DNA from 4 places in the Cupriavidus sp. FW305-26 genome. Region 3 is predicted to be linked to each of the others. Evidence: predicted binding sites of a transcription regulator. Region 3 holds the regulator's gene; each other region holds the start of a gene.
What was found. The regulator sigma-54, encoded in region 3, starts transcription at its own class of promoters, with help from an activator protein. The targets are predictions, from matches to a motif close to TGGCANGNAANCTGCTTT.

Region 1: a site for sigma-54 is predicted at 5,012-5,029, ahead of AC3WQZ_RS21555 (circularly permuted type 2 ATP-grasp protein). Genes of this name have one in related genera too.
Region 2: a site for sigma-54 is predicted at 2,454-2,471, ahead of AC3WQZ_RS28230 (ANTAR domain-containing response regulator). Genes of this name have one in related genera too.
Region 4: a site for sigma-54 is predicted at 4,038-4,055, ahead of AC3WQZ_RS20510 (phenol hydroxylase subunit). Genes of this name have one in related genera too.

The regions. Positions count from the first base shown of each region.
Region 1 covers NZ_JBYTAH010000042.1:8,227-15,488, reverse strand. The annotation lists gene AC3WQZ_RS21580 (DNA internalization-related competence protein ComEC/Rec2) at 1-1,162, shown strand, start outside; gene AC3WQZ_RS21575 (MurR/RpiR family transcriptional regulator) at 1,165-2,112, opposite strand; gene AC3WQZ_RS21570 (hypothetical protein) at 2,156-2,368, opposite strand; gene edd (phosphogluconate dehydratase) at 2,367-4,262, shown strand; gene AC3WQZ_RS21560 (gluconokinase) at 4,413-4,919, shown strand; gene AC3WQZ_RS21555 (circularly permuted type 2 ATP-grasp protein) at 5,254-6,729, shown strand; gene AC3WQZ_RS21550 (alpha-E domain-containing protein) at 6,797-7,262, shown strand, end outside.
Region 2 covers NZ_JBYTAH010000066.1:32,906-40,167, reverse strand. The annotation lists partial or broken gene ftsY (signal recognition particle-docking protein FtsY) at 1-870, shown strand, start outside; gene maiA (maleylacetoacetate isomerase) at 888-1,535, opposite strand; gene AC3WQZ_RS28235 (fumarylacetoacetate hydrolase family protein) at 1,540-2,241, opposite strand; gene AC3WQZ_RS28230 (ANTAR domain-containing response regulator) at 2,495-3,142, shown strand; gene AC3WQZ_RS28225 (CmpA/NrtA family ABC transporter substrate-binding protein) at 3,508-4,818, shown strand; gene ntrB (nitrate ABC transporter permease) at 4,870-5,775, shown strand; gene AC3WQZ_RS28215 (ABC transporter ATP-binding protein) at 5,794-6,597, shown strand; gene ybiB (DNA-binding protein YbiB) at 6,707-7,262, shown strand, end outside.
Region 3 covers NZ_JBYTAH010000032.1:46,532-53,793, forward strand. The annotation lists gene AC3WQZ_RS18290 (monovalent cation:proton antiporter family protein) at 1-677, opposite strand, end outside; gene AC3WQZ_RS18295 (KpsF/GutQ family sugar-phosphate isomerase) at 819-1,802, shown strand; gene lptC (LPS export ABC transporter periplasmic protein LptC) at 1,846-2,475, shown strand; gene lptA (lipopolysaccharide transport periplasmic protein LptA) at 2,543-3,193, shown strand; gene lptB (LPS export ABC transporter ATP-binding protein) at 3,262-4,062, shown strand; gene AC3WQZ_RS18315 (RNA polymerase factor sigma-54) at 4,197-5,678, shown strand; gene hpf (ribosome hibernation-promoting factor, HPF/YfiA family) at 5,727-6,077, shown strand; gene ptsN (PTS IIA-like nitrogen regulatory protein PtsN) at 6,534-6,989, shown strand; gene hprK (HPr(Ser) kinase/phosphatase) at 7,071-7,262, shown strand, end outside.
Region 4 covers NZ_JBYTAH010000039.1:3,792-11,053, forward strand. The annotation lists gene AC3WQZ_RS20495 (adenylate/guanylate cyclase domain-containing protein) at 1-977, opposite strand, end outside; gene AC3WQZ_RS20500 (GntR family transcriptional regulator) at 1,332-2,063, opposite strand; partial or broken gene AC3WQZ_RS20505 (sigma 54-interacting transcriptional regulator) at 2,068-3,758, opposite strand; gene AC3WQZ_RS20510 (phenol hydroxylase subunit) at 4,091-4,336, shown strand; gene AC3WQZ_RS20515 (aromatic/alkene monooxygenase hydroxylase subunit beta) at 4,333-5,328, shown strand; gene AC3WQZ_RS20520 (MmoB/DmpM family protein) at 5,361-5,630, shown strand; gene AC3WQZ_RS20525 (aromatic/alkene/methane monooxygenase hydroxylase/oxygenase subunit alpha) at 5,678-7,225, shown strand; gene AC3WQZ_RS20530 (phenol hydroxylase subunit P4) at 7,242-7,262, shown strand, end outside.

The DNA.
Region 1 (7,262 bases), on a different contig from region 3:
CGGCCAGGTATCGGTGGTGTCGCCGTTGGCCAATGCGGTGGCGATCCCGGTCGTCAGCCTGCTGGTGACGCCGCTGGCTTTGCTCGGCGCCGCCTTGCCGATGGCGCTGGCCGGGCCGGTGCTGGCGGTGGCCCACCTGGCTATGGTGGCGCTGGCCGCGGTGCTGGGCTGGCTTTCGGCGCTGCCATGGGCGATGTGGGAAGCGGCCAGCGCGGGGCCGTTGGCGCTGGTGCTGGCGGCGCTCGGTGTCGGGCTGCTGGTCGCGCCGGTCGCCACCGCGCGCGCGCGCCTGCACGGCGGGCTGCTGATGTTGCCGATGCTGCTGGCGCGCGGCCCGCCGGTTGCGCATGGCGAGTTCCGCGCGGTGATGCTGGACGTGGGGCAGGGCACGGCGGTGCTGGTGCGAACGCGCGCCCATGCGCTGCTGTATGACACCGGGCCGTCTTATGCGTCGGGATCCAGCGCCGGTGCGCAGGTGGTGGTGCCATTGCTGCGGGGCGAGGGGGTTGGCCGGATCGACCACCTGATGGTCAGCCATGAGGACACCGACCATGCCGGCGGCGTGGCGGACATCACGGCGGCGGTGGCCGTGTCCGCGCGCAGCACCGGAGCGCCTTCCGGTCACGTTCTGCTTGGGTCGGCGGCCAATGACTGGTCGCCATGCGCGGCGGGCCAGCAATGGGAGTGGGACGGCGTGCGCTTTACCGTGCTGCATCCGCTCGCGGAGCAGGCGCAGCAGGCAGCCATTGCCAGCAATGCGCGCAGCTGCGTGCTGCGCGTGGATGCGGCGGCGCACAGCCTGCTGCTGACCGGAGACATCGGCGTGGCGCAGGAGCGTGCGTTGATCGACAGGTTGCCGGCCGAGGTGCTGCGTGCCGACGTGCTGGTGGTGGCCCACCATGGCAGCGGCACCTCATCCGGTGCAGCCTGGCTGGAGGCAGTGCGCCCGTCGGCGGCGGTGTTCCAGCTGGGTTATGCCAACCGCTATCGCCACCCGAGCGGCGAGGTGTGGGAGCGCTACGGCCGCGCGGGCGTCCTGCGCTACCGGACCGATGAAACCGGCGCGGTGACCATGGACACTGCGCCCGGGGGCTTTGCGTTGTCGGTGTTCCGGCAGGCGCAGCCGCGCTACTGGCGGGCGCGGCCGCCGGCGCCGCGTTAGCGTCAACTGGCTTTGCGGCTACGCGTGCGGGTGGCGGGCAGCGCGGGCGTGGCTGGCTCGGCTGCGGCGGGCCTGGCGCGGTTTCGTGCCGGCGGTACTGGCCGGGCCGGCTCCGCACCGGCAATGCGTCGTTCGCGCAGATGCGCCTTGGCGCGCTGCAGGCGGGGGGCGACGGTGTCGGCGCGCGCAAGCGCCACGCCGGCGGCCAGGACGTCGCCCAGCACCAGGTGGCTGATGCGCGAGGTCATCGGCGTGTAGACCTCGCTGTCTTCCTCGACGTCGGAAAACACGCAGACGTCAGCCAGCCGCGCCAGCGGCGAGCCGCTGTGCGTGATTGCCAGCACGCTGGCGCCGCTGCTGCGCGCCAGCGTGGCAGCGGTCAGCATGTCCCAGGTGCGGCCGCTGTTGGAGACCAGCACGGCCACGTCGCCACGGGCGAGCAGCGCGGCCGACATGCTGAACACGTGCGGGTCGGAATACGCAACCGTCGGCATGCCCAGGCGGAAGAACTTGTGCTGGATATCCAGCGCGACGATGCCGGAGTTGCCGCAGCCGTAGAACTCGATGCGGCGCGCGCCGGCGAGCAGCTGGATGCCATGCTCGATCTGGTCGGCCGACAGCGCATTGCGCACGCTCATCAGCGTGGCAATGGTGCGGTCGAAGACCTTGCCGGCGATGTCCGCGGGGCGGTCGTCGGCCGCGACGTCCTGGTGCACGAAGGGCGTGCCGCCGCCAACGTTCTGCGCGAACTGCAGCTTGAATTCGCGGAAGCCGTCGTAGCCCAGCGCCGCGCAGAAGCGCGCGATGGTGGGCTGCGACACGCCGGCGCGCTCGGCCAGCTCGGGCATCGACAGCCGGATCACGGCGGCGCCATGCCGGGCGACATAGTCGGCCAGGCGGCGTTCAGAAGGGCGGAGCGTGTCGTAGACGGCTAGGATTCGGTCGCGCATGGCGGCGGGAGGCAGTGTCTGGGGTTGCGGATATGTAGAGATTCTACATCGGATGGCGCCGCATCTTGCCCGAAATGGTGCGTCGCCCGCCCTCGGGGTTTGCCCTGATTCCGGGAATTTCTGCGCAATTGTGATGCATGAGCGGGTCGACGGCGTGCTCGCGCTCGGTATAATGGCGGCGATCTGTAGAAAATCTACATGCGATGGCGCGGCATTGCCGCGCCGCCACCAAGCCCACAAGGAACGTCTCCGCCATGCCTTCTGCCGTCCATGCCGAGCTTCTTGCCGTCACCGAGTGCATCGTCGCGCGCAGCCGCGCCAGCCGCGCCGCCTACCTTGCCCGCTGCGAGCGCGCGCAGGCTGAACTGGGGCCGCTGCGCGGCATGTCCTGCGCCAACCTGGCGCACGGCTTTGCCGCATTGCCGGCCAACGACAAGCTGAAGCTGCGCGTCGACCATGCCCCCAACCTGGGCATCGTCACCGCGTACAACGACATGCTGTCGGCGCACCAGCCGTACGAGCGCTACCCCGCCGTGATCCGCGAGGCCGCGCGCGCGGTGGGCGCGGTGGCGCAGGTGGCGGGCGGCGTGCCGGCGATGTGCGACGGCATCACGCAGGGCAACCCGGGCATGGAGCTGTCGCTGTTCTCGCGCGATGCGATTGCGATGGGCACCGCGGTGGCGCTGTCGCACAACACCTTTGATGCGGCGCTGATGCTGGGCGTGTGCGACAAGATCGTGCCCGGCCTGCTGATGGGCGCGCTGCAGTTCGGCCACCTGCCGATGGTGTTCGTGCCGGCGGGCCCGATGGCCAGCGGGCTGCCCAACAAGGAGAAGGCGCGCGTGCGCCAGCTCTACGCCACCGGCCAGGTCGGGCGCGATGCGCTGCTCGAAGCCGAATGCCAGGCCTACCACGGCGCCGGCACCTGCACCTTCTACGGCACCGCCAACAGCAACCAGTTCCTGATGGAAATCATGGGCCTGCACCTGCCGGGCGCGGCCTTCGTGCACCCGGACAGCGGCCTGCGCGATGCGCTGACCGCGGCGGCCGCGCAACGCGCGATCGCCCTGCGCGCGCGCGGCGACGAATACCTGCCGCTGGCGCGCATCGTCGACGAGCGCGCCATTGCCAACGCCATGGTCGGCCTGCTGGCGACCGGCGGCTCCACCAACCACACCATCCACCTGGTGGCGATGGCGCGCGCCGCGGGCATCGTCATCGACTGGAACGATTTCGATCTGCTGTCGCGCATCACGCCGCTGCTGGCGCGCGTCTACCCGAACGGCTCGGCCGATGTGAACCACTTCCATGCCGCGGGCGGCGCCGGTTTCGTCATCCGCGAACTGCTGCAGGCCGGCCTGCTGCATGAGGACGTGCAGACCGTGGCCGGCCCCGGGCTGGCCCGCTATGCGCAGGAGCCGGTGATGGCCGACGGCGTGCTGCGCTGGCGCGACGGCGCGGCGCACAGCGGCGACGCGCAGGTGCTGGCGACGGTCGCGGAGCCTTTCTCGGCCGAGGGCGGGTTGCGGCTGATGCAGGGCAACCTGGGCCGCGGCGTGATCAAGGTCTCGGCGGTGGCGCCGGAGCACCGCGTGGTCGAAGCCCCGGTGCGGGTGTTCGATGCGCAGGAGGCGCTGCAGGCGGCCTTCGATGCGGGCGAGCTGACCGGCGACCTGGTCGCGGTGGTGCGTTTCCAGGGGCCGAACGCCAACGGCATGCCCGAGCTGCACCGCCTGACCCCGGTGCTGGGCGCGCTGCAGGACGCCGGCCACAAGGTGGCGCTGGTGACCGACGGCCGCATGTCCGGCGCGTCGGGCAAGGTGCCGGCGGTGATCCACGTTGGCCCCGAGGCGCTGGCCGGCGGCGCGCTCGCGCGCGTGCGCGACGGCGACCGCATCCGTGTCGATGCCGTTGCCGGCACGCTGCAGTGGCTGGGCGACGAACGTGAATTCGCGGCGCGCGAGCTGGCCGCGGCGCCGGACGACGATTTCGCGCAATTCAGCCTGGGGCGCGGCCTGTTCGGCCTGTTCCGGCGCCACGCGCGCATCGCGGAAGAGGGCGGCAGCGCACTTGACCTGTCCGAGGCGGATGTTGGGGCCGGCGCAGGCGGGCGCCAACGTACCGCAGCGGCGCAAACCGTCGCACAATAGCCAGGCCTGAGGCCGATTTTCCCCTGAAGTTCCCTGCGGGGCGGCAGCGCCCCCCGGACGTCTTTGCGCCGCCGCAAGGACGTCCAGCTGGACCGACAAGGACAGACAAGGATGGCGACACCATCCGATACCAAGACCGACGGAGCAGACATGATCTATATCCTGATGGGCGTTTCCGGCAGCGGCAAGACCACGGTCGGCCAGTTGCTGGCGCAGCGACTGGGCTGCGGCTTCCATGACGCCGATGCATTCCACAGCGACGCCAACAAGGCCAAGATGCACGCTGGCGTCCCGCTGACCGACGAAGACCGCTGGCCATGGCTGGCGGCCATGCGCGCCGCCATCGACGCGGCCCGGGCCGAAGGCCGCACCCATGTGTTCACCTGCTCGGCACTGCGCCAGGCCTACCGCGACCGGCTGACCCCGCCCGACGGCGGCGTGACCTTCGTCTTCATGAAGGGCGATGCATCGCTGATCGGCACGCGCCTGTCCGCGCGCACGGAACACTTCTTCAACCCCGACCTGCTGCAAAGCCAGTTCGATACGCTGGAAGAGCCCAGCGACGCGCTGGTGCTCGACATCCGCCAGTCGCCCGAGGCGCTGGTCGCCACCATCCTGCAGGCCACGGTGCCGCAGGGCGCCGGCGCGGCGCGCTGACCTGCTGACCTCGCCGACCGTTCCGGCCGGCCCCGTTCCCGTGCAGCCCGCAAGCGGCCGCCAGCCTGGCTGGCGGCCGCTTTTGCGTGCGCTGGCAGACATCTTGCTAGTTCACTTTCCGTGCCGGCCGGCGCCCGCCAGCTTGCGGGTTTCGCCGGTACGGGTATGCTGAAAGGGCCAGTGACTCGACAGTATCGCCGTGAGCGTCCCGAACGGGCAGGCGCGGCGGGCTGGGGACGGGAAAGCCAGGGCAAAACCAGGGCAGCCGGTAGCGACCACGAAGTCGCAGTGAAGCGGTAGCACCGGAAGCCCGCGACATGGAGGAACGGCCATCATGGCGGGGCGGTATTTCGACGAGATGCTGGACTGGCGCACGGACGGGGCGCAATGGGTTATCCAGGCGGGGCAGGCGTTGCCTGAAGGCGCGGTGCGCCCGCATTACCGGCATTTCGCTGACTGGCTGGCGCGGCAGTCTGAAGGCACGATGGGCAACAAGCGCGCCGAGGCCGACCTGATCTTCCGGCGCGTGGGCATTACCTTTGCCGTCTACGGCGACAAGGATGAAGCCAACAGCGGCACCGAACGCACCATTCCGTTCGACGTGATCCCGCGCATCTTCCCGGCGAACGAATGGGCGCTGCTGGAAAAAGGGCTGCGCCAGCGCGTGGCCGCGCTCAACCGCTTTGTCCACGATATCTACCACGGCCAGGACATCATCCGCGCCGGCGTGATCCCGCCCGACCAGATCTACAACAACGCCCAGTACCGGCCCGAGATGCTCGGCGTCAACGTGCCGCACGACATCTATGCGCACGTGGCCGGCATCGACGTGGTGCGCGCCGGCGAGGGCGAGTTCTACGTGCTGGAAGACAACCTGCGCGTGCCCTCGGGCGTGTCGTACATGCTGGAAAACCGCAAGATGATGATGCGGTTGTTCCCGGACCTGTTCGCGCGCAACCGCGTGGCGCCGGTGGCCCACTATCCTGACCTGTTGCTCGACATGCTGCGCGGGGTGTCGCCGCAGGCCATTGCCGATCCCACCGTGGTGGTGCTGACGCCGGGCATGTACAACTCGGCCTACTTCGAGCATGCCTTCCTGGCGCAGCAGATGGGCGTGGAACTGGTCGAAGGCAGCGATCTCTTCGTCGAGGACGACCACCTGTTCATGCGCACCACGCAGGGCCCGCAGCGCGTCGACGTGATCTACCGCCGCGTCGACGACGACTTCCTCGACCCGCTGGTGTTCCGCCACGATTCCTCGCTGGGCGCGGCCGGCTTGCTGTCGGTCTACCGCGCCGGCAACGTGACCATCTGCAACGCCATCGGCACGGGCGTGGCCGACGACAAGTCGATCTATCCGTACGTGCCCGACATGATCCGCTTCTACCTGGGCGAAGAGGCCATCCTCAGCAACGTGCCGACCTATATGTGCCGGCGCCCGGACGACCTGCAGTACGTGCTGGACCATATGGAAGAACTGGTGGTCAAGGAGACCCACGGCGCCGGCGGCTACGGCATGCTGGTCGGCCCGGCCGCCACGCGGGCCGAGATCGATGCCTTCCGCGAAGTGGTGAAGGCGCGCCCGGAGCAGTACATCGCGCAGCCGACGCTGGCGCTGTCGACCTGCCCGACCTATGTGGAGTCGGGCATCGCGCCGCGCCATATCGACCTGCGCCCGTTCGTGCTGTCGGGCAAGGAGGTGCGCATGGTGCCTGGCGGGCTGACCCGCGTGGCGCTGCGCGAGGGCTCGCTGGTGGTGAATTCCTCGCAAGGGGGCGGCACCAAGGACACCTGGGTGCTGGAACGATGAACGCGAACCACATGATGACCGCCGCAACGACCGCCATGGCGACCGCCGCCACGCCAGGAGAGCCCACATGCTGAGCCGCACCGCCGACCACCTGTTCTGGATGGCCCGCTACACCGAGCGCGCGGAGAACACCGCGCGCATGCTCGACGTCAACTACCAGACCTCGCTCCTGCCGCAATCGGCCGAGGTGGCCGAGCAGGGCTGGTGGGCCATGCTCGATATCTCGGAGCTGACCGATGTCTTCGACCACAAGTACGGACTGCTGTCGCGCGACGATGTGATCGACTTCATGGTGCGCGACATGACCAACGCCTCGTCCATCATGAGCTGCCTGCGCGCGGCGCGCGAGAATGCGCGCGCGGTGCGCGGCTCGCTGACCACCGAGGTCTGGGAGACCGTCAACACCACCTGGCTGGAGGTGCAGCGCCTGATCGCCGACGGCGTGCTGAAGGAGGACCCGTCGGCGTTCTTCGAATGGGTCAAGTTCCGCTCGCACCTGGCGCGCGGGGTCCAGTTCGGCACCATGCTCAAGG
Region 2 (7,262 bases), on a different contig from region 3:
ACCGGGCTGTCCAAGACCAGCCGCAACATCGGCACGCTGTTCGTCGGCGTCAAGGTCGACGAGGCCCTGTTCGAAGAACTGGAAACCGCGCTGCTGATGGCAGATGCCGGCGTGGAAGCCACCGAGTACCTGCTGGGCGAGTTGCGCAAGCGCGTCAAGGCCGAGCGCATCGAGACCGCCGAAGGCGTCAAGGCGGCGCTGCGCGAGCTGCTGACGCAGCTGCTGCGCCCGCTGGAAAAAACCATGGCGCTGGGCCGCGAGCAGCCGCTGGTGATGATGATCGCGGGCGTCAACGGCGCCGGCAAGACCACCAGCATCGGCAAGCTGTGCAAGCACTTCCAGCGCTATGACCAGAAGGTGCTGCTGGCCGCCGGCGATACCTTCCGCGCCGCCGCGCGCGAGCAACTGACGATCTGGGGCGAACGCAACAACGTCACCGTGGTGGCGCAGGAAAGCGGCGACCCGGCGGCGGTGATCTTCGACGCCGTCAATGCGGCCAAGGCGCGCGGCATCGACATCGTCATGGCCGACACCGCCGGCCGCCTGCCGACGCAGCTGCACCTGATGGAAGAGCTCAAGAAGGTCAAGCGCGTGATCAGCAAGGCCATGCCGAGCGCGCCGCACGAGGTGCTGCTGGTGATCGACGCCAACACCGGCCAGAACGCCCTGCAGCAAACCCGCGCCTTCGACGACGCGCTGGGCCTGACCGGCCTGATCGTGACCAAGCTCGACGGCACCGCCAAGGGCGGCATCCTGGCGGCTATCGCGCGCCAGCGCCCGGTGCCGGTTTATTTCATTGGCGTGGGCGAGAAGGTGGAGGACCTGCAGCCGTTCAAGGCGGATGAGTTCGCCGAAGCGCTGCTGGGGTAAGGCCCGGTTGCGAACGCTTATTCCGCGTCAGGCTGCGCCTTCGGCTCCGCCTTCTGGAAAGCAGGCAGCTCCATGCAGGTTTCATAGATCCTGGCGATCGCCGGGTAGCGGGCCAGGTCGATATTGAAGCGCTGCGCGTTGAATACCTGCGGCACCAGGCAGATATCGGCCAGCGTGGGCGTATCGCCAAAGCAGAAGCGCCCGGCCTTGCCGCCGCGCTCCAGGTTGGCCTGCAGCGACGCAAAGCCCAGCTCGATCCAGTGGTGGTACCACGCGTCCTTGACCTCGTCGGTCACGCCCACGGTGTGCTTCAGGTACTTCAGCACGCGCAGGTTGTTCAGCGGGTGGATCTCGCACGCGATCTCCTGGGCCAGTCCGCGCACATAGGCGCGGTCCAGCGCCGTGCCGGGCAGCAGCTTCGGCTCGGGATGGACCTCGTCCAGGTATTCGACGATGGCCAGCGATTGCTGCAGCACGTGCTCGCCGTCGGCGAGCGCCGGCACCAGTCCGTCGGGATTCACGGCGCGGAATTCCGGCTTGAGCTGCTGGCCGCCTTCTTTCAGCAGGTGCACCGGCACATAGTCATAGGCCAGCCCCTTGAGTTCCAGCGCAATGCGCACGCGGAATGAGGCCGAACTGCGGAAATAGCTGTAAAGCTTTAGCATCGGATCAGACTACCTTGATGGTGAGATCGCCCACGCCGCCGACGTGGCACTGCATGACATCGCCCTTGACCACCGGGCCCACGCCTTCGGGCGTGCCGCTGAAGATCAGGTCGCCCGGCTGCAGCTCGAACAGCTTCGACAGGTACGACACCATCTCCGGCACCGACCAGATCAGGTCGGACAGGTCGCCGCGCTGCTTCTCCACGCCGTTGACCGCCAGCGTCACTGCGCCCTTCTGCGGATGGCCGATGGCCAAGACCGGCACGATCGGGCCGATCGGTGCGGACTGGTCGAAGGCCTTGCCGGTCTCCCAGGGGCGGCCGGTCTTCTTCGATTCGTTCTGCAGGTCGCGGCGGGTCATGTCCAGGCCCACGGCGTAGCCGAACACGTGGCCGGCTGCCTGGTCGACCGGGATGTCGCGGCCGCCCTTGCCGATCGCCACCACCAGCTCCACTTCATAGTGGCAGTTGCTGGTGCCCGGCGGGTACGGGAAGGCGCCTTCGGTGCCGTCGGCGACGTAGCTGACCGCGTCGGACGGCTTGCAGAAGAAGAACGGCGGCTCGCGGTCGGGGTCCGAGCCCATTTCACGGGCGTGGGCAGCATAGTTGCGGCCGACGCAGTACACGCGCCGTACCGGGAAACTAGCATTGCTGCCGCGCACCGGCACGCCAACGGGCGCGGCCGGAGCGAACACGAATTCGGTCATGCATCTCTCCAGATTGTTCTGATCGGTGCTGCGGCGCGGGTGGGCAGGGTTGCAGGAAGCAGCCATGCGCGGCGTCGCCAGCAGACGCGCCCGGCGCAGCAGGGCAACAGGATACACCGCGAGAGTTGGCTCCGCGTACGACCGCATACAATGAATCCAGGCATCCTCGCAGCGCCGGCGCACCGAACTGGCGCAGGTGCCGGATACTTACCCGGCGCGAATCTTGCATGGCGCACTGCAACAGAGCCTAGCCATGACACGACGCCACCCGCCCCCATCGCCCACCGCTGCCGCACCTGCCCCGCCCACTGCCGGCGGCCGGGTGTTGCGGATCCTGCTCGTGCGCGACCCGCATGACGCCGACCCGCTGAACGTCGAGACCATCCGCGGCGGGCTGGTCAGCGCCGGCTTTACCGAGATCCAGATCGTCGATGCCGACCTGCGCCTGCCGGATGTGATCACGGCCACCCAGCCCGACATGCTGATCATCGCGTCTGAATCCGCCGCGCGCGACACCATCGAGCATGTCTGCGTCTCGACCCAGCATGCGCCGCGCCCGATCGTGCTGTTCACCGACAACGACGACAGCCAGCGCATCAAGGCAGCGCTGACGGCGGGGATCACCGCCTATATCGTCGACGGCCTGCGCGCCGAGCGCGTCAAGACCGTGCTCGACGTCGCCTACACACGCTTCGAACTGGATCAGCAGCTGCGCGCCGAGCTCGATGCCACCCGGCTCAAGCTGGCCGAGCGCAAGGTGGTCGAGCGCGCCAAGGGACTGCTGATGCAGGCGCGCGGCCTCAGCGAGGACGAGGCCTACAAGCGCCTGCGCAGCATGGCGATGGAGCGCGGCCTGAAGCTGGTGGACGCGGCCCAGCGCGTGATCGACGTGATGGGCTGAGCCGCTCCCGCCTGCCAGCCGTGGTGCGCTGCCGCACGCGACTGGTGCAATGCACGCTCCTGGCGCTGCCGCGCTGCGTCACCTCCCTCCCCTGCTCCCCCGAATGTGGCGGCGGCCAGCGCGCGCGCACCACATCCGATCATTTCCCCCCGATCCGTCACAAATCCGCCCTCGAATGCTGCACTGCACAGGCTGGCACACGCCTTGCGTTATGCAGGTATCGGCCAACGGCGGCCGACCAACAATTTCGGCGGACACGGCCAACGCGGGCTGCGTCACGCCACGGACAACGGCGTCCCTGCGCCGCACCGGTCTTCTGGCGAAGCCGGTCGCGGAGGGGACGCCTTTTTTCTTGGAGCCATGCAATGCCCTCTCGCCTCAGGATTGCCAAGCCGCTGCACGCAGCCGTCCACGTTCCCGACGCGGCTGCCGACGCCGTGCCGGCCAGCAGCGGCCGCCGCCGCGCGCTTGCCACCATCGCCGGCGCCAGCGTGATGACGCTGGTCGATCCGCTGGTGCGCGCCGGTGCGTGGGCAGCGGGCTCGGACGCGCCCGAGAAGACCGACGTGCGCATCGGCTTTATCCCGCTGACCGACTGCGCCTCGGTGGTGATGGCCGCGACGCTCGGGCTGGACAAGAAATACGGCATCAAGATCACGCCGACCAAGGAAGCCTCATGGGCCGGCGTGCGCGACAAGCTGGTCAACGGCGAGCTGGACGCGGCGCACGTGCTGTACGGACTGATCTACGGCGTGCAGCTGGGCATCGGCGGCCCGAAGAAGGACATGGCCGTGCTGATGAACCTGAACCACAACGGCCAGGCCATCACGCTGTCGTCCAAGCTCGCCGAGAAAGGCGTCAAGGACGGCGCCAGCCTGAAGGCGCTGATGGTGAAGGAGAAGCGCGACTACACCTTCGCCCAGACCTTCCCCACCGGCACGCACGCAATGTGGCTGTACTACTGGCTGGCGGCCAACGGCATCAACCCGATGCAGGACGCCAAGGCCATCACGGTGCCGCCGCCGCAGATGGTGGCCAATATGCGCGTGGGCAATATGGACGGCTTCTGCGTGGGCGAGCCCTGGGGCGCGCGCGCCATCGCCGACAAGATCGGCTTCACCGCCGAGACCACGCAGGCCATCTGGAAAGGCCACCCCGAGAAGACCCTGGGCACCACCGCGGAGTTCGTGCAGAAATACCCCAACACCGCGCGCGCGATGGTGGCCGCGGTGCTGGAGGCATCGAAGTTCATCGATGCGTCGGCCTCCAACCGCCGCAAGACCGCCGAGACCATTGCCGCCAAGTCCTACGTCAACACCGACATGGACATCATCCTGGACCGCATGCTGGGCCGCTACACCAACGGCCTGGGCAAGACCTGGGACGACCCCGACGCGATGAAGTTCTACCAGGACGGCGCCGCCAACTACCCGTACCTGTCCGACGGCATGTGGTTCCTGACCCAGCACAAGCGCTGGGGCTTGCTGAAGGAACATCCGGACTATCTCGCCGTGGCCCGGCAGGTCAACCGCATCGACGTCTACAAGCAGGCCGCCGCCGCCGCGCAGGTGCCGCTGCCCAAGAGCGACATGCGCAGCGCCAAGCTGATCGACGGCGTGGTCTGGGACGGCAAGGACCCCAAGGCCTACGCCGACGGTTTCAAGATCAAGGCCTGACGCAAGCCTTCCCCCACTGATCCGCAGTGCCCCTGACGAAAGGAGCCAGACGTGAATGCCATAGCCCACCCCACGCCCGATGGTGCAACCGTAGCCGCCAGCGCCGACCCCGACACCAAGGAGCGGGCGCGCCGGCGCGAGCAGGAAATCGCCGCGCAGGCACGGCGCGCGCAACGCCGCGAGGCGGTCGCCGCGCTGGTGCTCAAGGCCGTGCCGCCGGTACTGGGCTTTGCCCTGTTCGTGCTGGCCTGGCACGGCATCGCCACGATGATCCCGGCCATTCCCACGCCGCAGGCCACATGGAACGCCGCGGTGCCGCTGTTTGCCGACCCGTTCTACCGCAACGGGCCCAATGACCAGGGCATCGGCTGGAACGTGCTGGCATCGCTGGCGCGCGTCGCGGCGGGCTTCGGCCTGGCCGCGCTGGTCGGCATCCCGGCCGGCTTCCTGATCGGGCGCTTCGCCTTCCTGAACGCGATGACCGCGCCGGTGATCAGCCTGCTGCGCCCGGTCTCGCCGCTGGCGTGGCTGCCGATCGGCCTGCTGCTGTTCAAGGCCGCCAACCCGGCCGCGATCTGGGCGATCTTCATCTGCTCGATCTGGCCGATGGTGATCAACACCGCGGTCGGCGTCACGCGCGTGCCGCAGGACTACCTGAACGTGGCGCGCGTGCTGGACCTGTCGGAATGGAAGGTGTTCACGCGGGTGCTGTTCCCCGCGGTGCTGCCCTACATGCTGACCGGCGTGCGGCTGTCGATCGGCACCGCGTGGCTGGTGATCGTCGCGGCCGAGATGCTGACCGGCGGCACCGGCATCGGCTTCTGGCTGTGGGACGAATGGAACAACCTGAAGGTCGAGCACATCGTGATCGCGATCTTCGTGATCGGCATCATCGGGCTGCTGCTCGAGCATGCGCTGCTGGCGCTGGCCCGGCGCTTCAGCTACGGCACCAACTGACACGCGGGGAGAATCGCCATGGACAAGTTCGTCAGCATCGAAAACGTCGGCCAGACCTTCAAGACCCGCAAGGGCCCGTTCGTCGCCCTGCGCGATATCAACCTGCATATCGCCGAGGGCGAGTTCATCACGCTGATCGGCCATTCAGGCTGCGGCAAGTCCACGCTGCTGAACCTGGTCGCGGGACTGGCCACGCCCACCACCGGCGCGCTGATCTGCGCCGGGCGCGAGATCGCCGGGCCGGGGCCGGAGCGCGCGGTGGTGTTCCAGAACCATTCGCTGCTGCCGTGGCTGACGTGCTTCGAGAACGTCTACCTGGGCGTGGAGCGCGTCTTCGCCGCCAGCGAGAGCAAGCCGCAGCTCAAGGCGCGCACGCACGACACGCTGGCGCTGGTGGGCCTGACGCACGCCGAGAACAAGTATCCGCATGAGATCTCCGGCGGCATGAAGCAGCGCGTGGGCATTGCCCGCGCGCTGGCGATGGCGCCCAAGGTGCTGCTGATGGACGAGCCCTTCGGCGCGCTCGATGCGCTCACGCGCGCGCACCTGCAGGACGAGCTGATCAAGATCGTGGCGCGCACCCGCAGCACCGTGGTGATGGTGACCCACGACGTCGACGAGGCCGTGCTGCTGGCCGACCGCATCATCATGATGACCAACGGTCCGGCCGCGACCATCGGCGAGATCCTGAAGGTGGAGCTTCCGCGTCCGCGCGACCGCGTCGCGCTGGCCGACGACAAGGCCTACCACGCCTGCCGCACCGCGGTGCTGGACTTCCTCTACCGCAAGCAGCGCAACCCGGCGCTGCAGGAAGCCGCGTAGTGCCCGCCGGCCGCGTGCCGGTGGGCGGCCCTATGTGGCACAGGCGGCGATGGGCGCGGCGGCCTGGCTCCGCTATCATGAGCCCAGAACAGACTACCCCCACGCCGCCATGACCACGCCAGCCACGTCCTTCCCTGCTGCCCGCTATATCAAGGAGATCGGCCGCGGCGTCAACGGCGCGCGGGCGCTGCCGCGCGAAGACGCGCAGGCCCTGTTCGACGCCATGCTGGCCGGGCGCGTCTCGGACCTGGAGCTCGGCGCCATCCTGATGGCCTACCGCATCAAGGGCGAGGCCCCGCACGAGCTGGCCGGCATGCTGGAAGCCGCCCATGCGCACTGCCAGCCGCTGCCGGCGCCGCCTGACCGGCAGGTGGTGGTGATCCCCAGCTACAACGGTGCGCGCAAGCAACCCAACCTGGTGCCGCTGCTGGCGCTGCTGCTGGCGCGCGAAGATGTCCCCGTGCTGGTGCACGGCACGCGCCTGTTCAATGGCCGCGTGACCAGCATGGCGCTGTTCGAGGCGCTGGGCGTGCCCTTGTGCGCGACTACCGGCGACGCCTCGGCACGGCTGCGCGAGAGCAGCGACCTCGGGCCGCTGGCGGTGCTGCCGGTGGATGTGCTGTCGCCCGGGCTGTCGCAGCTGCTGGAGCGGCGCACCGTGATCG
Region 3 (7,262 bases):
AGCAGGTTCAGCATGAACAGTTCCTGCGAGCGGCGCGCCGCCACCACGTGGAACCAGCGGCTCATCAGGCGCTGGCCCAGGAAGAAGATGACGCCCAGGGCCACCACGATCTTGACCGTGGCCAGGCCCAGCGCCACCATCAGGTCGCCCGGATCGCGCGACAGCGCCGGGATCACGATCAGCAGCGGCACCACCGCCAGATCCTGGAACAGCAGGATGCTGATGATATTGCGGCCCTGCTCGCTCTCAAGCTCCATGCGCTCGGACAGCATCTTGGAGACGATCGCGGTGGAAGACATCGCCAGCGCCCCGCCCAGCGCCACCGACGCCTGCCAGGACAGCGGGAACAGCCAGTTGAAAGCCCAGCTGGCCGGCACCACCGCCAGCATCGACAGCACCACCTGCGAGCCGCCCAGGCCGAACACCAGCCGCTTCATCGAGCGCAGCTTGGTCAGGTTGAACTCCAGCCCGATCGAGAACATCAGGAAGACCACGCCGAATTCGGCCAGGTACTTGGTCTGCGCGGTGTCGCTGGCCAGCCCCAGCGCATGGGGGCCGATCAGGATGCCGACGGCCAGGTAGCCGAGCATCGGCGGCAGCTGCAGCATGCGGAATGCGACCACGCCGAAGACGGCGGCGGCCAGCAGCACCAGGGTCAGTTCCAGCGGAGAATGCATCAGGCGGTCTGGGTGACCGGCCAGGCGCGCGTCCGACCCGGCACGGGCACCCAGCCGGCAAAATACGGCGAGCACGGCAAGCACGACGTGCGCCATGGGTCGGGCCAGGCGCCATCGCATTCGTTGGTATACTTCGTCGCCATGATAGCCAATTTCGATGCGGATCGAGCACTCAGGCTCGCCCGCGACACTCTCCAGACCGAAGCCGATGCGGTTTCCGCACTTTCCGGACGCCTGAACGGCGACTTTGCCCGTGCCGTGCTGCTGATCCTGCAATGCACCGGGCGCGTGGTCGTCTCGGGCATCGGCAAGTCCGGCCATATCGGGCGCAAGGTCGCGGCCACGCTGGCCTCTACCGGCACGCCGGCGTTCTTCGTGCACCCGGCCGAAGCCAGCCACGGCGACCTGGGCATGGTCACGCGCGACGACGTGCTGATCGCCTTCTCCAATTCGGGCGAGACCGGCGAGCTGCTGTCGATCATCCCGATCGTCAAGCGCATCGGCGCGCGGCTGATCTCGGTCACCGGCAACCCCGACTCCAACCTGGCCAAGCTGGCCGACGTCCACCTGGACGCGGCGGTCGAGAAAGAAGCCTGCCCGCTGAACCTGGCGCCGACGGCCAGCACCACCGCGGCGCTGGCGCTGGGCGATGCGCTGGCAGTGGCGGTTCTCGATGCGCGCGGCTTTGGCGAGGAAGACTTCGCGCGCTCGCACCCCGGCGGCGCGCTCGGGCGCAAGCTGCTGACCCATGTGCGCGACGTGATGCGCACCGGCAACGCCGTGCCCGAGGTGCGTGAAAACACCCCGCTGGCCCAGGCGCTGATGGAAATCACCCGCAAGGGCATGGCCATGACCGCCGTGGTGGACCCGGACGGACACGCCATCGGCGTCTTCACCGACGGCGACCTGCGCCGCCTTCTGGAAACCCCGCGCGACTGGAAGACCGTTCCCATCGGCGACGTCATGCACCGCAACCCGCACGTGGTCAACGAGAACCAGCTCGCCGTCGAAGCGGTGCAGGTGATGGAGGCCAACCGCATCAACCAGCTGCTGGTGGTGGATGACGACGGCCGCCTGACCGGCGCGCTGCATATCCACGACCTGACCCGCGCCAAGGTCATCTGAGCGGGCGCGGGCCCGGCACAACCGGCACAACGCCAAGGACACCATGCAGGCACTCCTCGCCTCCCTCAGCGGCATCGTCATGCGGCTGCTGCCGCTGCTGCTGATGGCCTTCGTGGCGGGCAGCACGTTCTGGCTGGTCCAGATCAACTCCCCCAAGGAAGACCCGGCCGCGCAAAGCGCCAAGAAGCATGAGCCCGACTACTTCATGGACCGCTTCTCGGCCACTGAGCTGGCGCCGGACGGCAGCACCAAAATCCGCTTTACCGGCGAGCGCATGGTCCATTTCGAGGATGACCAGACCTACGAGGTGACCCGGCCCGCCATGCGCGCGTATGAGCCGGACCGCCCGCCGGTCACCGCCCGCGCCGATATGGGCCGCATGAACGCCGAGGGTTCGGTGATCGACCTGTACGGCAACGGCTTCGTCATGCGCCAGCAGGGCGTGGACGTGTCCAAGGACCCGCAGCTGACCGCCGCATCCAGTTATTTCCAGCTGCTGGTCAATGACGACATCGTCAAGACCGACAAGCCGGTCAAGCTGACGCGCGGCCCGTCGGTGATGACCGCCAACGGCCTGATCTTCAACAACGTCACGCGCGAAGTACAATTGCTCGGCAATGTACGCGGCACCATCATCACCGGGCCGACCCCTGGCCGCGCGCCGGGGTCCTGAGCCCCGGCCCGGGGGCCGCACCAACCCGCACCAACGTACCCAGACGCCCTCAAGCAACCCTGCCAACATGACTGCTTCCCTGACGACATCGTCCCGTCGACGCACCGCCCCGGCCCTGCTCGCCCTGGCCATGGCCTTCGGCCTGCTGGCCCAGCCCGCCCTGGCCGAGCGCGCGGACCGCGACAAGCCGATGGTGCTGGAGGCGGACAACGCCAGCTATGACGACGTCAAGCAGATCTATACGCTGACCGGCAATGTGGTGCTGACCAAGGGCACCATGATCCTGAAGTCCGACGCCGCCGAACTGCGCACCGATCCCGAGGGCTACCAGTTCGCGGTGGCCACCGCCAAGCCGGGCAAGCAGGCCTACATCCGGCAGAAGCGCGAAGGCGTCGACGAATACATCGACGGCTGGGGCGACCGCATCGAGTACGACGGCAAGCAGGAGTACTCCAAGCTGATCGGCAATGCCCGCATGGCGCGCCTGCAGGGCGCCAAGCAGGTCGACGAGATCCGCGGCGCGGTGCTGACCTACGACAGCCGCAAGGAGTTCTACACGGCTGCCGGCGGCGGTAGCGGCGACGCCGCGGCCGCCAATCCGTCCGGCCGCGTGCGCGCGGTGCTGTCGCCGCGCCAGGACCAGAAGGCCGGCGCCACGGGCAGCGGCGGCTCGCCGCTGGACCTGAAGCCGGCGCCCGCGCCTGCCAACAAACCCTGACGCCTGGCGCCGGCTGCGTGCATCGCATGCGGCCGGCGCCAGAAACGCCTGAACGCCAGACTGTGCCAATGACCGATACCGCAACCATCGCCGACAAGCCTTCCGTCGAAGCCTCCACCGTCCTTGCCGGCGGCAGCACGCTGGTCGTGCGCCACCTGAAGAAACGCTATGGCTCGCGCACGGTGGTCAAGGACGTCTCGCTCGACGTGAAGAGCGGCGAGGTGGTCGGCCTGCTCGGGCCCAACGGCGCGGGCAAGACCACCTCCTTCTACATGATCGTGGGCCTGGTGGCGCTGGACGAAGGCGATATCGTGCTCGACGGCGACCACATCAGCGGCCTGCCGATCCACGAGCGCGCGCGCATGGGGCTGTCGTACCTGCCGCAGGAAGCCTCGGTATTCCGCAAGCTCAACGTCGAAGAGAACATCCGCGCGGTGCTGGAGCTGCAGGTGAGCAACGGCAAGCCACTGCCCAAGGCCGAGATCGAGCGCCGCCTGGATTCGCTGCTCGACGACCTGCAGATCGCGCACCTGCGCAACAACCCGGCGCTGTCGCTGTCGGGCGGCGAGCGCCGCCGCGTGGAAATCGCGCGCGCGCTGGCGTCGTCGCCGCGCTTCATCCTGCTGGACGAACCCTTCGCCGGCGTGGACCCGATCGCCGTGGGCGAGATCCAGCGCATCGTCAGCTTCCTCAAGGCACGCAATATCGGCGTGCTGATCACCGACCACAACGTGCGCGAGACGCTCGGCATCTGCGACCACGCCTACATCATCAGCGAAGGCACGGTGCTGGCCGCGGGCCAGCCCGAGGAAATCATCGCCAATGACGCAGTGCGGCGCGTCTACCTGGGTGAGAACTTCCGCATGTGATGCAGCGGCCTGCCATGGAGCGGCAGGCCTATTCGCGGGCGCACGTGGGCCTGCCACAGCCAGCAGCGATCAGACCGCATAAGCGATAGCAATTTCCGTTCCAACAACGGAAAGATGCGCATAGAATAGGTCGCATGAAACCGTCGCTACAGCTCCGCCTTTCCCAGCATCTGGCCCTGACCCCGCAACTGCAGCAGTCGATCCGGCTGCTGCAGCTTTCCACGCTGGAACTGCAGCAAGAGGTCGAACAGGCACTGACGGAAAACCCTCTGCTCGAACGCGAGAACGACTGGATCGAAAGCCCGCTGCGCGTGGCGGCCGATGGCTCGGTCAACCTGCAGAGCGCACCGGCGCCCGCGCCGGCAGAGCCGCAGGGCAATGGCGAGGCCCGCGCCGACGGCGCGGCTGACGACGACAGCTATGGCGACAGCGGCAACGGCGACGACTATGGCAGCGGCGACTGGAGCCTGGACGACTTTGCCCGCCGCCCCCAGGGCGACGAGGACGAAAAAACGCCGATGCAGCTGCGCGAAGCCGAGCCCACGCTGCGCGAGTACCTGATGGAACAGCTCACGCCGCTGAAGATCTCGGCGCGCGACAAGGGCCTGGCCATCTTCCTGATCGAATCGCTCGACGACGATGGCTACCTGAGCGCATCGCTTGAGGAGATCTGCACGGAGTTGCCGGAAGAACTCGAGTTCGAGATCGAGGAGGTCCACGCCATCCTCACGCTGCTGCAGAGCTTCGACCCGCCCGGCGTGGGCGCGCGCAACGCCGCCGAGTGCCTGGCCCTGCAGTTGCGGCGCCTGACGCACCCGCAGCGCGAACTGGCCCTGAACATCGTGACCAACCACCTGGAGTTGCTCGCAGTACGCGACTACACGCGGCTGAAGAAGGCGCTGCAGGTGGATGAAGCGGCGCTGAAGTCCGCACACGAACTGATCCGTTCGCTGGCGCCCTACCCCGGCCATGCATACAGCCGCCCGGAGGCGGACTTCGTGGTGCCGGACGTGTTCGTGCGCAAGGGTGGCGGCGGCTGGATCGCGCAGCTCAATCCGGATGTGATGCCGAGGCTGCGCATCAATGACATGTATGCGCAAATCCTGCGTGGCGCAAAGGGTGAGTCCGGCACCGCCGGGCTGCAGCAGAAGCTGCAGGAGGCGCGCTGGCTGATCAAGAACATCCAGCAGAGGTTCGACACAATCCTGCGTGTCTCGCAGGCCATTGTCGAGCGTCAAAAGAACTTTTTCAGCCACGGCGAAATCGCCATGCGCCCCTTGGTTTTGCGGGAGATTGCCGATACACTGGGTTTACACGAGTCAACCATCTCCCGGGTGACGACCAATAAATATATGGCAACGCCGATGGGTACTTTCGAACTGAAGTACTTCTTCGGCAGCCACGTGTCCACCGAAACCGGTGGCGCGGCTTCGTCAACGGCCATCCGCGCCTTGATCAAGCAACTGATAGGAGCCGAAGACCCGAGGAATCCCCTTTCCGACAGTCGCATTGCCGAACTGCTGGGCGAACAAGGCTTCGTTGTCGCACGCCGCACCGTTGCCAAGTATCGCGAAGCCCTGAAGATCCCCGCAGTCAATCTCCGCAAGTCTTTGTAGCCGAGCCCACCGCCTGCCTGGTGAGGCTCTTTCAGAAGGAGAAGCGCTATGAACTTCAAGATCAGTGGACACCACCTGGACATCACGCCCCCTCTGCGTGAGTACGTGGAAACGAAGCTGGAGCGAATCGTCAGGCATTTCGATCAAGTCATTGGCGTTAGTGTGCTGCTCTCTGTCGACAACCATAAGGAAAAGGACCGGCGTCAGTACGCGGAAATCAATCTACATCTCAAGGGCAAGGACATCTTTGTCGAAGCGCATCACGAAGACCTGTATGCAGCGATCGACGCACTCGTCGACAAGCTGGACCGTCAGGTGATCCGCTACAAGGATCGCGTGCAAGGCCACGACCGCGAAGCGGTCAAGTACCAGATGGCCGCAGCGCAAATGCAGCAATGACCGTGCCCGGCAGCCCCGCAGCGGGCTGCTGAATCAGGATTGAACAGGCAAGCCGCGCCAAGAAGCGCGGCTTTTTTGCGCCCTCGCGTTCCCGGTTGCCGCCGGCATGCCGCGCCCGCACTGGCGGCGCGCCCCGGCTGTGGCGCCGGAGCCGATGCTTTTCACCCGAATGAGCAAGGGTGTTCGCAAGCGCTGCGCCAAGGTGTATGCTGCGCCATACAAAGAGAGGGAATCCTGGCCGTGCCCCGCACCGGTGCACCGGCTCCCCGCCGCGGAGGCACCATTGCATCACCATGTATCTTTCTGCACCGGCTTGCCCCGTTGCGCTGCACAATGCGGGAGTAGTCGCTGCTCTATAATGGGCCGGACGCCTCCGGCCAGGCCAACGGCAGGCCGGAGCCAGCCCACTGCCCGGCGGAACGGTCCGCCCGCTAACTGAAATCCTGCGCATCGCCCATGAATCGTTTGGCCAAATTGCTGCCACCCGGCAACATCACCCTCGACGTCAGCGTCACCAGCAAGAAGCGTGTGTTCGAGCAGGCCGGGCTCCTCTTCGAGAACAACCATGGTGTGGCGCGCGCCATCGTGACGGACAACCTGTTCGCGCGCGAGTCGCTTGGATCCACCGGCCTGGGCGCCGGCGTGGCAATCCCGCACGGCCGCATCAAGGGCCTGAAGCAGCCGCTGGCCGCGTTCATGCGCCTGGCCGAACCAATTCCGTTCGAATCGCCCGATGGCAAGCCGGTATCGCTGCTGATCTTCCTGCTGGTGCCCGAACAGGCTACGCAGCAGCACCTGGAAATCCTGTCCGAAATCGCGCAACTGCTTTCCGACCGCGACATGCGTGAAGGGCTGGCCACGCTGCCCACGCCCGATGCCGTCCATCAGTTGCTGATCGCATGGCATCCCTGATCCCCTGATCCCTCAAGCGGGCCGGCACCAGACCGGGCAGGCGCCAAGGCGCTTCGCAAACCGCCCCACCAGTCATACCGCATGGAACTCACCGGCGTCACCTCCCAGTCCATCTTCGACGACAACGCAGCCGACATCAAACTCTCGTGGGTGGCCGGCCTGGAAGGTGCGGATCGCGCCTTCGATGTGGAGTTCGCCCGCGAAGCCACCTCCGCCGCCGACCTGGTGGGCCACCTGAATCTGATCCACCCCAACCGCATCCAGGTGCTCGGC
Region 4 (7,262 bases), on a different contig from region 3:
CGCATTTGCAGCTGGAAGCCGGTGCGGCGGTTGAAACGCATGATCGCGTCGCTCATGTCTAACGCCATATGCGCTGCCCGCACAGCGTGATCAGGCGTCGGCTCCGGCAGCCCCGCGGCTGCCATGTAGGCATCGCCGATAGTCTTGATCTTCTCGAGGCCGCGATCTTCGGCAATGGTGTCGAATTCGGTGAAGATCTCATTGAGAATGGCAACCAGCTGCTCGGGACTCATGCCTGTTGAAAACCGTGTGAAGGCCACGATGTCAGCGAACAGGACCGTCACTTCTGGAAAGCTGTCGGCGATAAGCTCCGGAACGCCTGTCGCCATGAGATCTGGACGCGCTTTCAGCCGTTTAGCGATCGGGTAGGGCAGGAGATTGAGCAGCAGCCGCTCCGACAATTTCTGTTCGACCAGAATCCTGTCATAGAGGCTCTGGAGCTCGTCGCGCTGGCGGCGGATCAATTCCCAGCTTGCCTGCAGTTCTTCGTTCTTCCGCGCTAATGCGGCCTCGGCGCGCTTCTTCTCCGTAATATTGCGGCCTTCCGGGAGCAGGAATACGACGTTCCCGTGAGAATCCCTGATCGGCAGGAGGGAGAAGTCGACAATGATCTTCTCCTCGCCCTCGGCTTGGCCGTAGTTTTCGAAGTCGCAACGGACAAATTCGCCCTGGCTTGCACGCTGAATCAGTTCCCGCAGCAGCGCCTGGGTCTCCGGCGAGACCACCCACCAGCGGGCCTCCCAGAACGGCTTTCCCCTGATGTCGTCCATCCGAATGCCAATCGCCTCGAGCGCGGCACGGTTGATCTCGAGCATCGTCCCGTGCACATCCAGCAGGCCCACGAACTGGTACATCGCGTCCAGCATGATGCGCGCGAGCTTATCGCGCTGGGCCTGGAAATCGTCGCTCGCGCGAAGTGTGACATCGCGCACCCGGAGTTGCCGGGCATCAGGGAACAAGAGGCTAATGGAAGCCATGCTTCACCTCCTGGTGTCTCGTCGCAGCGCCACAGGGGCCGTCTGTGACAGCTATGCGGGCACAGCTCGCGTCCCATTGCGGGCTTCCCGCCCAAGGTTGGCCCATTCCATTAGACGGCCATGACCCCTTGAACCATAGCTTGTCGCCGCCAAACCGGGCCAAACCGGTTTCTTTGCATACGCCTCGTGCTGCCATTGGGTGATCGCCAAATCCGCTCACAGCGACCCCTATATCCGCTAACAACCACATTGGTCCAACCATAATTCGTAGGCGATTTCTGCCGTGTTGACGTATGCCCCTGTTTGGGACGTATGTTCTCAAATTCCGCATGGCTAGTTGGCTCCCATTGCCCTTCAAAACGGTAAGGTTCCCGCCGGTGCATTCCGCACCATCATCAACGTCGTACTGAGATGGTCCTCCAGGGCCAGTGCCGCGCGCGCATCGGCTCGCTGCAGCGCCGCATCGAAAATGCACTGGTGTTCCACATGCACATCGCGCGGCGGCGTCTCCAACCCGATGCACACACGCCGGTAACGTTCCCCCTGCTGTGACAGCATGCGCAGCACCAGATAGGTCCACGGTGACGCAGCCGCCGAAATCAGCGCTTCGTGGAAGCGCCGGTTGCAAGTCTCCCAGGCAGCGCGATTGGCCATAGACACCGGCTGCTCCCAAGTGGACAGCGCCTCATAGCTCGCTCTGACGCGCTGCTCCCACGCGGCATCGCCGCAGCGTACGGATTCGCGCAGCGCATCGACCTCGATATGGATGCGCAGCCGCGTGATCGCTTCCAGGTCGGCCACGGACATAGGCGTGACGCGGAAGCCCCGTTGCCCCTCGGCGATCACCAAGGCGTCGCTGACCAGCCGCGTCAGCGCTTCACGCAGCGTGCCCGCGCCCACGCCGTAGACATCCTTCAGTCGCTCGACGCGCAGCTTGGTGCCCGGTGGATAGTGGCCTTCGATGATGTGCTGCCGCAACTGGTAATAGGCATGCTCGCTGAGCGTGCGCGCTTGCGGACCGTCGGGCTCATCTGGCGGAGCGGGGGCGGGAGCGTTGAGAGCAGGAGGAGGCAGAACGGTAGTCATCTCGCTAGCCCTCCATGTCTTGCTTGCGGTTGAGACGATAGCTGAGCCGCGCGCGGGATAGTCCGAGCAGTCTTGCGGCGGCGGAAAGGTTGCCGTTGGCACGCTCTACCGCTTCATGCAGCAGCGCGCGCTCCAGCCCCTCGATCCCCTCACTGCACCCCTTCAGCTGGTCGAGTAGGGCCTGGCAATCGATCCCCTTGGCGGTCGGCTGGTGGATCTGCCCAGCATGGTCGACGGTTGCGCCCGCCGGCATGCTCAGGCCGGGGAACAGGTCCGTGGCATCGACGGCGCGATTGGGCCGTGCGAGGATGACCGCCCGTTCGATCAGGTTCTCCAGTTCGCGCACGTTGCCCGGCCATTGATACCGGCGCAGCGACTCGCAGGCGTAGTCGGTCAGCGTCGGCACCGGCTTGCCGTGGATCGAAGCAAACCGCTCCAGCATGGTCTGCGCCAGCGGTTCGATGTCCTCGGCACGCTCGCGCAGCGGAGGGATCAAAACCGGGTAGACATTGAGCCGGTAGAAGAGATCGGCGCGGAAGCGGCCTTCTTTGACAGCCTGCGCGAGGTCGCGGTTGGTCGCGGCGATCAGGCGCACGTCGACCTTACGGCTTTGCGTGGCGCCGAGCCGCTCAACTTCACCTTCCTGCAGCACACGCAGCAGCTTGGCCTGGACATCGAGCGGCAACTCGCCGATCTCGTCGAGGAACAAAGTACCGCCGTCGGCGCGCTCAAAACGGCCCGGGCGCGTGGCCTGCAAGCCAGTGAAGGCGCCTTTCTCCGCGCCGAACAGTTCGGACTCGATCAGCGCATGCGGGATGGCGGGGCGCAGTTGATGGCGACGAAAGGCCGCTCGGCGCGCGGGCTCAGGCTATGGAGGGCGCGCGCAAAGCGTTCCTTGCCGACACCGGTCTCGCCGGTCAGTAGCACGGTGACGCGGGTGGGGGCCGCGGCCTCCAGCAAGGTGTAGGCGTGGCGAAAGGCGTTGGACCGGCCCACCAGCCGGGTGCGGTCAGCGTCGGGGGCAATTTCCAGGCGCAGCGATTCGACCTCGGTCTGCAGGTCGCGGATGGTGCTGAGCAGCGAACTGGCGTTGAACCACGACGCCATTTCTTCTCCATCCGGCCATTCTTCCACGGGCTTGCCCACGATCATGCAGTGCTCGTCATGCATGCCGGCACACATGGTCTCCTTGAACAGGATGGTGCGGCCCATGAAGGCGCTGGTGTATCCGGTGGCGTAGCCGATCAGCATCCAGCACACCGGCTCCGCCTGAGGGCCGAACGTGCGCTTGTGCACCTCGGCCTCCCAGGAGTGTTCCCAGCGGTATTCGCCGTAGAACTTGCCAGTAGCGGGATCCGCCTCGAAACAGATCGGCGTGACCTGCACCGAGCCCTCCAGCATGTGCAGCTGCGGGCCCACATTGAACATGTCCTGCAGTGATCCGTTTCTGCGAATAACGCGGGCCAGCGCGGCGTCACGCTCGCCCGAGGCAAAGCCCACGCGCGTGAAAAGCCGCCGGGTCTGGGCCGGGCCCACACTCTCCATCAGTTCCTGCCGCAGCGTGCCGAGGGCGGCAGCGTGGACCAGCACCATCCGCTGGCCGGCGAGCCAGATGCGGCCATCGGCGGCAGAAAAGTGGATCGATCGCCGCAGATCGGCGTCGGTGGGCAGCGGGGGCAGGCGAGGCTGCGTCATGTCGTCTCCATCGAGATTTTCTATGTTTCTGCGGATTGTGGTGGATGCGTCGCGGTAACGCCGCAGCGCTCGCCGGCTTCACCATTTCATCAAAACGGCCTTTCCGCACTTGATCAAAAGATAAAAAACCGGGCGGGATCAACGATTTGAAGCGTCCGCATAAGAGCGGTACCAGATCCGGGAGCGTGCTGGTTAACCAGCATTTTGCAGGCGCGCAGCCAACTTTGACTCAGTACTTTCCCTGAATTATCGAGATTTCTGGTCATGGGCTGGCACCGCTGGCACGCCCCCTGCAATGAAAGGGGTACGGAGGCGACATCGACCCATCGACCATGACCCTGCAGACCCCAGCCAACCAACCATTCGATCCCTGCCGCAAGTTCGTCCGGGTCACCGGCCTCAATCCACGCGGATTCGTCGAATTCGAGTTCGCGGTCGGCGGGCCGGAGATGTTCGTCGAACTGACCTTGCCCATTGACGCATTCGACGCGTTCTGCACCACGCAGAACGTCGTCCGGCTGGATGACTCCGGCAGCGACTTCCACCGCGACCCCACGACCCTCAGGAGCAACCCGTGACAATCGAGCTGAAAACCGTCGACATCAAGCCGCTACGGCAGACCTACGCGCACGTGGCGCGGCACATTGGCGGCGACAAGACGGCCTCGCGCTACCAGGAAGGCATGATGGGCGCGCAGCCGGAGACCAACTTCCACTACCGCCCGACCTGGGACCCGGCGCACCAGATCTTCGATGCCTCGCGCTCGGCGATCCACATGGCGAGCTGGTATGTGCTGAAGGACCCGCGCCAGTACTACTACGCCTCCTGGGCCACGGCCCGCGCGCGCCAGCAGGACACGATGGAATCGAACTTCGAGTTCGTCGAGTCGCGCCGGATGATCGACCGCATGCCGGCGGACGTGGCGAAGCACGCGCTCGACGTGCTGGTGCCGCTGCGCCATGCCGCATGGGGCGCGAACATGAACAACGCGCAGGTCTGCGCGCTGGGCTACGGCACCGCCTTCACCGCGGCGGCGATGTTCCACGCGATGGACAACCTCGGCGTCGCGCAATACCTGACGCGCCTGGCGCTGGCCGTGGCCGGCCCGGAGGTGCTCGACGCGGGCCGGCACGCCTGGCTCGAACATCCGGCGTGGCAGCCGCTGCGCCACTACGTCGAGGACACCTTCGTCGTCGACGACCCCGTCGAGCTGTTCATCGCCCAGAACCTGGCGCTCGACGGCCTGCTTTACCCGCTGGTCTACGACAGGTTCGTCGACGAACGGATCGCGCTGGGCGGTGGCTCCGCGATCGCGATGCTGACGGCCTTCATGCCCGAGTGGCACGACGAGTCGAAGCGCTGGGTCGATGCCGTGGTGAAGACCATGGCGGCCGAGTCGGAAGAGAACAAGGCGCTGCTGGCGCGCTGGACCCGCGACTGGGCCGGGCGCGCGTTCGCCGCGCTGCAGCCGGTGGCCGAGCTGGCCTTCCCGACCCATGCGCCCGAAGTGCTCGCCGCGGTGCGCGAGCAGTTCCATGCCCGGATCTCGAAACTCGGCATCGTGCTTTGATCGCTCCCCTCACTCGCTCACAAGGAAATCCCATGTCCAACGTATTCATCGCATTCCAGGCCAACGAGGAGTCCCGTCCGGTGGTCGAGGCCATCCTCGCCGACAACCCGGACGCGGTGCTGGTCGAGTCCCCCGGGATGGTCAAGATCGACGCGCCCGGCCACCTGACCATCCGCCGCCAGACCATCGAGGAACTGACCGGCACGCGCTTCGACCTGCAGCAGATCCAGGTCAACCTGATCACGCTGTCCGGCCATATCGAAGAAGACGACGACGCCTTCACGCTGAGCTGGAAACACTGAACGCCCTGCGCCGCCGCAGTTGCCCACATAAAGAAGGAGACACGAACATGGACACCCCGACGCTGAAGAAGAAGCTCGGCCTGAAGGAACGCTACGCCGCCATGACCCGCGGCCTGGGCTGGGACACCACCTACCAGCCGATGGACAAGGTCTTCCCCTACGACCGCTACGAGGGCATCAAGATCCACGACTGGGACAAGTGGGTCGACCCGTTCCGCCTGACGATGGACGCATACTGGAAGTACCAGGGCGAGAAGGAGAAGAAGCTCTACGCGGTGATCGACGCCTTCACGCAGAACAATGCCTTCCTCGGCGTGACCGATGCGCGCTACATCAATGCGCTCAAGCTGTTCGTGCAGGGCGTGACGCCGCTGGAATACCTGGCCCACCGCGGCTTTGCACACGTCGGCCGCCACTTCACCGGCGAGGGCGCGCGCATTGCTTGCCAGATGCAATCGATCGACGAACTGCGCCACTACCAGACCGAGACCCACGCGCTCTCCACTTACAACAAGTTTTTTAACGGCTTGCACCACTCCAACCACTGGTTCGACCGGGTCTGGTACCTGTCGGTGCCGAAATCGTTCTTCGAGGATGCCTATTCGGCAGGACCATTCGAGTTTCTGACGGCGGTCAGCTTCTCCTTCGAGTATGTGCTGACCAACCTGCTGTTCGTGCCGTTCATGTCGGGCGCGGCCTACAACGGCGATATGTCGACGGTCACCTTCGGCTTTTCGGCCCAATCCGACGAGTCTCGCCACATGACGCTGGGCATCGAGTGCATTAAGTTCCTGCTGGAACAGGATCCCGACAACGTGCCCATCGTGCAGCGCTGGATCGACAAGTGGTTCTGGCGCGGCTACCGGCTGCTGACGCTGGTGGCGATGATGATGGACTACATGCAGCCCAAGCGCGTGATGAGCTGGCGCGAGTCGTGGGAGATGTATGCCGAGCAGAACGGCGGCGCGCTGTTCAAGGACCTGGCCCGCTACGGCATCCGCGAGCCCAAAGGCTGGCAGGACGCCTGCGAAGGCAAGGACCACATCAGCCACCAGGCCTGGGCGATCTTCTACGGCTTCAACACGGCCGCGCCGTTCCATACCTGGGTGCCGCAGCAGGACGAGATGGCGTGGCTGTCCGCCAAGTATCCGGACACGTTCGATCAGCACTACCGTCCGCGCCTGGAGCACTGGGACGAACAGGCCAAGTCAGGCAACCGGTTCTACATCAAGACGCTGCCGATGCTGTGCCAGACCTGCCAGATCCCGATGCTGTTCACCGAGCCGGGCGATCCCACCAAACTCTGCGCGCGCGAATCGAACTACTTCGGCAACAAGTTCCACTTCTGCAGCGACCACTGCAAGGAGATCTTCGACCACGAGCCGGAGAAATACGTGCAAGCGTGGCTGCCGGTGCACCAGATCTACCAGGGCAACTGCTTCAAGCCGGGCGTGGATCCGAGCGCCGAAGGCTTCGATCCGCTGGCTGCCGTACTCGACTACTACGAGGTGGAGCCCCGCGACACGATGGACTTCGAAGGCTCGGAAGACCAGAAGAACTTTGCGGCATGGCGCGGCCAGGCCACCAGCAACTGACCGGCAGGAGACAGCCATGACCGTCAAAGCGCTCAAG